DNA from 2 places in the Hyphomicrobium sp. DMF-1 genome. Region 2 is predicted to be linked to the other one. Evidence: predicted binding sites of a transcription regulator. Region 2 holds the regulator's gene; the other holds the start of a gene.
What was found. Region 2 encodes LexA, which represses DNA repair genes until DNA is damaged. Its sites were predicted from a motif close to TGTTCNNNNTGTGTTCNG; they were not measured.
Positions count from the first base shown of each region.

Region 1 (4,563 bases), 160 kb from region 2:
CTTCGGCAGATTGATGCGCTCGCCCGAGGGGAGCTGCTCGAACTGCATGAACACGAGGTTCCAGATCTCGATAAAGCGATCGCCGTCGGCATCCGGCGAGCCGGGCGGGCCGCCGGGGATCTTGGGCCCGTGATCATAGAAGATCTCGGTGCAGGGGCCGCACGGGCCCGTGTCGCCCATCTGCCAGAAGTTGTCCTTGGTGGCGATGCGGATCAGCTTGTCGTCGCCAAAGCCGGTGAGCTTCTTCCAGATGGCGTGTGCCTCGTCGTCCTCGTGATAGACGGTGACGGAGAGGCGTTTCGCGTCGAGGCCGAACTCCTTCGTGATGAGGTTCCAGGCCAGCTCGATCGCGCGCTCCTTGAAGTAGTCGCCGAACGAGAAGTTGCCGAGCATCTCGAAGAAGGTGTGGTGGCGGGCGGTGTAGCCGACGTTGTCGAGGTCGTTGTGCTTGCCGCCGGCGCGGACGCACTTCTGCGAGGAGGCGGCGCGCACGTAGGGTCGCGTCTCCTGGCCGGTGAAGACGTTCTTGAACTGCACCATGCCGGCGTTGGTGAACATCAGCGAGGGGTCGTTGCGCGGCACGAGCGGCGACGACGGCACCACCTCGTGGCCCGCCGCCTTGAAGTACTCGAGAAACGCCCGTCTGATCTCGTTGACGCCAGTCATCTCATAATCCGTGGTTTGGCCACCGACCGACAGAGACCGACCAACTCAGCTTTCGTCATCCCGGTGCCCTGACGGAGCCGGGCTCCATCTCATGACGGAGCCATGCTTCGCACGGACAACGGCCGGGATCCACGACGCCTCGAAGTCGAGGTACGGAGACTTGCGTGGACGGCCGCCTTCGCAGCCAAGACGGGGTAGAAGCGGTCGGTGCCGGTCGCGCTCGGAAGGCGCTATTGGCTATTGGGCTGCTTTTAGCCGTCTGGCCCTGGCCTTGTCCAGAAACGCAAAAGGCGCAGCGCCGGGCTTCCCCAGGCTGCGCCCAATGATTTTCCTCGTATTTTCCGGATCAGCGCTTGGCGCCGCGTCCTGCCCCCTTCTTGGCGGCGGCGTCGGACGCCTCCGGGAGCACGCCGTCCTCGTCTGGCATCTCGGTGTCGGCCGAGGAGCCTTCGTCGTCCGGATCGGTCAGCATCTTGTCGACGATGAGCCCTGCACTGGCCCGGATCGCCTTCTCGATCTGATTGGCAATCTTGGGATTTTCCTTGAGGAACAGCTTGGCGTTCTCGCGGCCCTGGCCGATGCGCTCGCCCTCGTAGGAGAGCCACGCGCCCGACTTCTCGACGATGCCGGCCTTGACGCCGAGGTCGATCAACTCGCCCGTCTTGGAGATGCCCTCGCCGTACATGATGTCGAACTCGACCTGCTTGAAGGGCGGAGCGACCTTGTTCTTGACGACCTTGACGCGGGTCTGGTTGCCGATCGTCTCCTCGCGCTCCTTGATCTGGCCGATGCGGCGGATGTCGAGGCGGACGGAGGAGTAGAACTTCAAGGCGTTGCCGCCGGTCGTGGTCTCGGGGTTGCCGAACATCACGCCGATCTTCATGCGGATCTGGTTGATGAAGATCACCATGCACTTCGATTTCGAAATCGAGGCGGTGAGCTTGCGGAGCGCCTGGCTCATGAGGCGCGCCTGGAGACCGGGGAGCGAGTCGCCCATCTCGCCGTCGAGCTCGGCCTTGGGCGTCAACGCGGCCACGCTATCCACGACCACAACGTCGATCGCACCCGAGCTTACGAGCGTATTGGTGATTTCGAGCGCCTGCTCGCCAGCGTCTGGCTGGGAGACCAGAAGATCCTCGATCTTCACGCCGAGCTTCTTGGCGTAAGCGGGATCGAGCGCATGCTCGGCGTCCACGAACGCGCAGACGCCGCCCTTCTTCTGGGCTTCCGCGATAACCTGAAGCGTAAGCGTGGTCTTGCCCGAGGATTCCGGGCCGTAGATCTCGATGACGCGGCCCTTGGGCAGACCGCCGATGCCGAGGGCGATGTCGAGGCCCAGCGAGCCCGTCGAGACGGCCTCGATGTCCATGGAGCGCTCGTTGGCGCCCAACCGCATGATCGACCCTTTTCCGAAGTTCTTGTCGATCAGCTCCAGCGCCTGCGCGAGTGCCTGCGCCTTGTTCTTGTCCATCATACTTCCCCCTTCGACGACACGCAGGTCCGGCTTGTTCATGTGGCACCTTATGGCATGTTAACGGTTGTGGTTACAGGTTCGGGGCGACTCGACGCGTTGGATAAGTTGTACTTGTTTTGTTCTCATCTGTCTACGTGTGATTGCGTGGCTGCGGAAAGTTCTTAACGGGCTTTTAGGGGCTGGCGGTCAGGGTGGAGGTGTCTGGGCTCCCGGAACCGGCCTCCATGTTCGCTCCCCTCACCATCGCCTCCAACGGCCTCGCGGTCCAAGCGCAGCGGGCTGGGGAGATTGCGTCGAGCATCGCGGCGACGGGTGCGACGGCGCCGTCCCCCTCGTCTCCCGCGAGCGGCACGCCGGGGGTTCGTGTGGGCGCGCTTCCTGTCGGAGACCCGATCGAAAACCTCGTCTCGCTCAAAGAGGTCGAGCTTGCCTACCGCATGAATGCGGCCGTGCTCTCGACAGCAAGTGAAATGCTCGAGACGCTGCTCGACGCCGTCTCGACCCAGAAGCGCTGATCCTCCGCTGAACCTAAGTCGGCTCTTCTCGTTGGGAGAGAGCTATGATGCCTGCCACGCCTGCGCCGCCCCGCACAGGGCCGCGCTTAACCCGCTGTGTGCCCGGAGTGTGCGCGCCCAAACGAGAACGAGATGGAGACACGTCATGGAAAACGAGCACTTCAATCTGTCGCTACGCCGCTTCCTCAAGGAAGTGGGCATCTCCTCGCAGCAGGAGATCGAGCGGATCGTGCGCGAGCGGGCACTCGCCGGCAAAGGCACGCTGAAAGTGAAGATGGTGCTGACGGCGGAAGGGACCGATCTTCGCCATGAGGTGGACGGGCGCATCGACCTCGGCTGACCGGCCTCAAGTGATCAGCCGCGCGGCGGGCGGCGGCGTTCGTTGAACCAGGCGCGGTACTCCGTCATCTTCCCGCGTTGCGCTTCGGGCGCGCGGCGCTTGCAGGTCTTCGCCTCGTCGCTGCCGTCTGCCGCGCCCCAGCGCAGCTCCACACAGTCGTTGACGTTGTAGGCCATCTCCAGCGCGCCGATCCGGCCGACGACGTCCTTGAGAGTTAGCGTCCACGCCGAGCCATCGCTGCGCGTATAGGTGAACTTTCGGGCCTCCAGGTCGGACGACAGCGAGCGTTCCAGCGCGTCCTTTACATCGGCCGCGCTCTTGCCGGGCGGCATCGCATAGCGCTCGGGACGGCGGGCCACGCGGTCGGGGAAATGGCGCACGACGTCGATGGCGATCAGCAGCCGCAGGTCGCGGGAGGGCGTCGCGAAGTCCTCCCACGCGCCGGTGGTCTCGAAAATCGACGCGCCGTCCGGCATCGCCACCTCGGCGCCGCCGCCATCCTGATACTTGCGGCCGTTCTCGACTGACGTGACGCGGGCCTTCACCTGCTCCTCGAGCGCGACGACGGCCTCCCTCATGGCGCGATCGGGGTCCAGCGGATTGGGGGAGATCACGTCGTCCATGCGATCGTAGAAGTCCTCGATCGCGAGTGCTGCCTGATCGCGCGAGAAATCGCCGTAGCCCGGGTTTTTCTCGATCTCGGCATTCGCAAGCCTGCGCAAACCGCCTTTGCCGCGCATGATGGGACGAAAGCGCTTGAAGCCGGGCCCGCCCAGCGCCGGGTCCTGGGCGAACAGGAAGTTGCCGCGCCAGAACCGCTTGCGCGCGATGGTCCCATCGGGCTGCCCATCGACGGCGAGCAACACGCCGGCCGCATCGCTCGTCTGCGACACGCGCTTTACCAGCACCAGAAGGTGCCCGTAAGGGTCCGCGTAGATGGTGCCCGGGCGCAGCGTCTCCTGCTTGAGCGACACAGGGTAATAGTCGCTGTTGTCGTCATCGGCCATCGTGCGCCCGTTGCCGGAATGGACGCTGTTGGCGACCGTCGTGCGGATGTAATACCCGAAGCCGGGCACGAGGCCCGGCGGTCTCTGGGGCACCTTGGTGGCGGGCGGCGTTTGAGCCGCTGCCCCGAACAGTCCGAAGAGCTGACCGCCCGAGGCGGCGGGCGCGGGCTGTTGCGGCGCCGGCGGTGGCTCCTCGTTCTCGATGTTCCACCACTGTGCGCAGCGCGGCGGCTTGCCCTTGTCTCCGCGCGTGCACTTCGCATATCCAAACGGCAATCCCATCTTGAAGGCGAAATAGGCGCGCAGCGTATAGGGGAGATCCGCGCAGTCGGGCTTCACGATCTGCCCCTTCTCGTCCTCACCGAGCCCCAGGTGATTGAAGAGCACGTTGCGCGAGCGGTCGCGCAACACCTCGTGCAGCGCGGGCCAGGACAGCGTCTGATCGGGCGGGGCATCGAAGAGAAGCTCGATCCAGGCGGAATAGAGGTTCTCGTTGGCGCGGCTCCAGGCATCGCGCACGGGCCAGACATTCTTGGACGACGCGCGCAATCCCGGCGGGCG
Region 1 covers NZ_CP115706.1:2,857,486-2,862,048, forward strand. The annotation lists gene alaS (alanine--tRNA ligase) at 1-666, opposite strand, end outside; gene recA (recombinase RecA) at 1,013-2,179, opposite strand; gene PE058_RS13110 (flagellar basal body rod C-terminal domain-containing protein) at 2,365-2,655, shown strand; gene PE058_RS13115 (DUF6494 family protein) at 2,801-2,995, shown strand; gene PE058_RS13120 (hypothetical protein) at 3,010-4,563, opposite strand, start outside.
Region 1: a site for LexA is predicted at 2,247-2,264, ahead of recA (recombinase RecA). Genes of this name have one in related genera too.

Region 2 (4,563 bases):
AAGCCTCGCCGTCGCGCCCATCGGCGCCTATCACTTCCACCGCAGCCAGCAGTATGCGCTGCTCGCGAACTTGATATCGGTTCCGATCTGCAACCTGATCGTCATGCCGGCGGCGCTGCTGACGCTCGTGATGATGCCCTTCGGCCTCGAAGCCTTGCCCCTCGCGATCATGGCGAAGGGGATCGACGTCATGTCCGCAAGCGCTCACTGGGTCGCGAGCCTGCCCGGCGCCGTGATGCACATTCCCAAGATCTCCGATATGAGCTTTGCCCTCATGATCGCGGGAGGCCTGTGGCTCACGCTCTGGCAGACGCGGTGGCGCATGCTCGGCCTCGCCGCCATCGGAGCGGGCCTCGTCGTGGCGGGAGATGACCCGCGTCCCGACGTCCTCGCCGGACGCGGGGGTGAGCTCGTAGCTCTCCGCTCAAGCGACGGCACGCTCGCCGCCATGGGCTCACGCTCTGGCAGCTTCGAGTTGACACGCTGGCTCGAGCACGATGGCGATGCGCGCGCCCCCCGCGACGTGATGCGCGGGACGGCATTTCGTTGCGATGGCGTGGGCTGCATTGCCGGTGTGCGAGGACTTACGCTCGCCGTCGAGCGCCACCCGTCCGCGGCGGCGGAAGACTGCAAAAAGGCCGACATCGTGATCGGCGGATCCGAGCGCTCCCGGGGTTGCGCACACCCGCGCCTCGTCCTCGATCGCGCCACGTTGAGACGCGACGGCACCCACGCCATCTATCTTGCGACGGCGCAGGGGAGCGAGAAACCGGCGATCGAGAAGGTGGAAACGGTCGCGAGCCGGAGGGGCGAGCGGCCTTGGACAGAGCGCCCGTTGAGGCCCCGCCGCGCCCCTGCCCCTGTTACGCCTCCGGAAAACACGATGGGCCGGTCACCATCGAGCGACCAGCCCACCGAAGAGATGCCGTTGGACGACGAGCGCGACTAGTAGCGGCGGATGAGCCCCACGAGGCGCCCCTGAATGTCCACCTGATCGGGACCGAAAATGCGCGTCTTGAATTCGGGATTTGCAGCCTCGAGCGCGATCGTCGAGCCCTTCTTGCGCAGGCGCTTGAGGGTCGCTTCCTCATGCTCGACGAGTGCCACCACGATGTCGCCGTTCTCGGCCGTATCGCAGCGGCGGATGATCACCGTGTCGCCGTCGTGAATGCCGGCTTCGATCATCGAGTCGCCCTTCACCTCCAGCGCGAAATGCTCGCCATTGGTGAGCAGATCCGGCGGGCAGGCGATGTCGTGCGTATGGTTCTGGATCGCCGAGATCGGCACGCCCGCAGCGATCCGGCCCATCACCGGAACCGAGACCGTTCGGCTGTCGATCATATGAGAGGGCGGGGGCATGATGTTGCGGGCTTTCGCGCCCTCGATCACGCTCGGCTGGAAGCCGATCCGCCTGGGTTCCGCTGCAACCGTCGCGACAGTGGCGGCAGACGCGGCCGTCGAGCTTTCCGGAAGCTTCAGCACCTCGATGGCGCGGGCGCGATGAGGAAGGCGGCGGATGAAGCCCCGCTCCACCAGGGCCGTAATCAAGCGGTGAATGCCCGACTTGGATTTGAGGTCGAGCGCGTCTTTCATCTCGTCGAACGAAGGCGGCACGCCATCGGCCTGCATGCGCTCATGAATGAAGAGCAAAAGCTCCTTCTGCTTCAAAGTCAGCATCGTGCCTCCCGTGCGAGACCTCATTGCGAGGCCAAGACAATAAAATATCTGTTCCGATCACGCGCCGAGGCGCCAACAACGCGGCGCTCCAACATCCCTTTCGAAGGGCCATCCATTTCGAATGGACAAGGCTCCTGCGTCGCGCAAGACCGGCCCCTCAACGTCGAACGCGCAGCTATCCTTTCGCGGGGGACCGTTACGATCCTCAACCCTAAACGACGACCACGAACGTTTTGCGCGAGACTCACCTAAACAAAACGTGAATGTACGCTAATCGTTCTCGCCACGTTCTGCAAGTGCAACGTTCTGGATCAGCCGGTCAGTCGCGCAGGCGCTCGATGATCACCGTATCGCCGGGCTTGGCGGCGGGCGCATTCACGGGCCGGTGGATGAGGCAGTTGGCCTCCGCGAGCGCCGTCAGCAGCGAGCTGTCCTGTGACGGCATGGGCGCCACCGTGAGCAGGCCGTCGTGCCTCCGGCCGAGCTTCGCGCGCATCAGATGAAGGCGTGGACCGTTGGCGTCGAGAGGCTGCGTGAGGATCGCGGTCTCGCGCTCCTGTGCATCCGCAGGCAACCCGGTCATCACCTGCACGAGCGGCACCAGGAACACCCGCGCGGTGATGAGCGCGGAAACCGGATTGCCCGGCAGCCCCAGCACCCGCGTCTTTCCGAGATGGCCGAACATCAGCGGTTTGCCCGGCCGGATCGCAACCCTCCAGAACGCGAGATCGATGCCTTCCTTGCGCAGGGCAGGTCCCACGAGATCATGGTCGCCGACCGACGCGCCGCCGATCGTGACGAGCACGTCCGCTCCGCGTGCTTCCGCAATACGCGCGGCGAGAGCATCTAAGCGGTCGGGCGCGATGCCGAGAAGCCGCGCCGTGCCGCCCGCGCGCTCGACCAGCGCCGCAAGACCTACTGGATTGGACGAAACGATTTGATCGGGACCGGGTTGCGTGCCCGGCGGAACGAGCTCGTCTCCCGTCGCCAGGATCGCGACCACAGGGCGGCGCGTCACCGGCACCGAGGCGTGCCCCATGGCGGCTGCGAGTGTCAGCGCATGAGGATCGAGGCGGCGCCCACGCCGGAGCGCGACGATGCCGGCTGCGAAATCCACCCCCGCGGGCCGGATGTTGCCCTTGGCCGGAGTAGCATCCGTCGCGACGATGTCGCAGCCCTCGCGCGCGACGTTTTCCTGGATCACGACGGTGCCGCAGCCCGCGGGCAGGGGCGCGCCTGTGAAGATGCGCACCGCCTGACCCGGAGCGGCGGAGCCCGCAAAGCCGCGGCCGGCCGCCGACTCGCCGATCACCGTCCAGCGGTCTCCCGGCTTAGCGGCCGCATCGCCGTACACCGCATAGCCGTCCATCGCCGACGCATCGAACGGCGGCTGCGTGAGGGTTGCCGCGAGATCGCGTGCGAGCACCCGCCCGTCCGCCTGCTCGACAGGAACCGTTTCCTCGGGAAGCGGCGCGACGCCATCCAGGATACGGGCGAGGGCAGCGTCGGCGGAGAGAAGTGTCATGGCGTCAGGATCCGCTTTCGCGTTTGGGCGCTTCGTAGGTGCCGGAGCGTCCACCCGTCTTCGAGGCGAGGCGAATGCCGCTGATCTCCATCCCGCGATCGACCGCTTTCAGCATGTCGTACAGCGTGAGGCCGGCCACGGAGACGGCGGTCAGGGCCTCCATCTCCACGCCCGTCTGCCCGGTGACGCTGACTTCGGCGCGAATATGAAAGCCGGCCGGCGTCTCAGACGGCGTGAAATCGACGGCCGCTTTAGTAAGCGCAAGCGGATGGCACAGCGGAATGAGCTCGCTCGTCTTCTTCGCGGCCATGATCCCCGCGATTCGCGCGGCGGCCAGCACGTCACCCTTGGGCGCGCCACCCGAGCGGATGAGCGCCAGCGTCTCGGGTTTCATCGCGATGAAGCCTTCCGCAACGGCCGTGCGGCTCGTCACGTCTTTCGCGCCAACGTCCACCATGCGGGCGCGGCCTGCTTCGTCGAGATGGGTGAGCTTCGTCATCAGGCGGCCTCGGGCGTGAGCAAGGTGCGCGTCGCCGCCGTGACGTCGGCCTGGCGCATGAGACTTTCGCCGACCAGGAAGGTCTCGACGCCGGCGCACTTCAGGCGGCTGATGTCGGCCGGCGTGAAGATGCCGCTCTCGCCGATGACGATGCGGCCCTTCGGCACGCGCGGGGCGAGCGCTTCTGTGGTGGCGAGCGTCGTCTCGAACGTCTTGAGATTGCGATTGTTGATGCCGATGAGGCGGCAATCGAGCTTCAAGGCGCGATCGAGCTCGGCCCCGTCGTGCACCTCCACGATCGCGTCCATGCCCCAGTCGCGCGCAGCCGAGGCGAGGTCCGCCGCGAGTGCGTCGTCCACCTCCGCCATGATGATCAGGATGCAGTCTGCGCCCCAGGCGCGCGCTTCCACCACCTGATAGGTGTCGATCATGAAATCCTTGCGCAGCACCGGCAGCGAGACGGCCGCGCGCGCGGAGGTGAGATAGTCGGGCGCGCCCTGGAACGAGGGACCGTCGGTCAGGATCGAGAGGCACGCCGCTCCGCCTGCCTCGTAGGCGCGGGCGAGCTGCGGCGGATCGAAATCCTCGCGGATCAATCCTTTCGACGGCGAGGCCTTCTTGATTTCGGCGATCAGCGCCGTCTGGCCTGCGCGATGGCGCGCGTCGAGCGCGGCAGCGAACGGGCGCACGGCGGGCGCACTGCGCGCCAGCTCGGCAAGAACCTGCAACGGCAAGGCCTCGCGCGCACGCGCAACCTCTTCGCGCTTGTACTGGGTGATCTTCTCGAGAATGTCTGCCATGTCGAAGCGCGTACCAGATGCGTCCGAAGGCCCAGAAAAGCCCCTCGGAAGGTGAAGTTTCC
Region 2 covers NZ_CP115706.1:2,693,851-2,698,413, reverse strand. The annotation lists gene PE058_RS12290 (ComEC/Rec2 family competence protein) at 1-949, shown strand, start outside; gene lexA (transcriptional repressor LexA) at 946-1,677, opposite strand; gene PE058_RS12280 (molybdopterin molybdotransferase MoeA) at 1,997-3,202, opposite strand; gene moaC (cyclic pyranopterin monophosphate synthase MoaC) at 3,207-3,701, opposite strand; gene trpC (indole-3-glycerol phosphate synthase TrpC) at 3,701-4,501, opposite strand.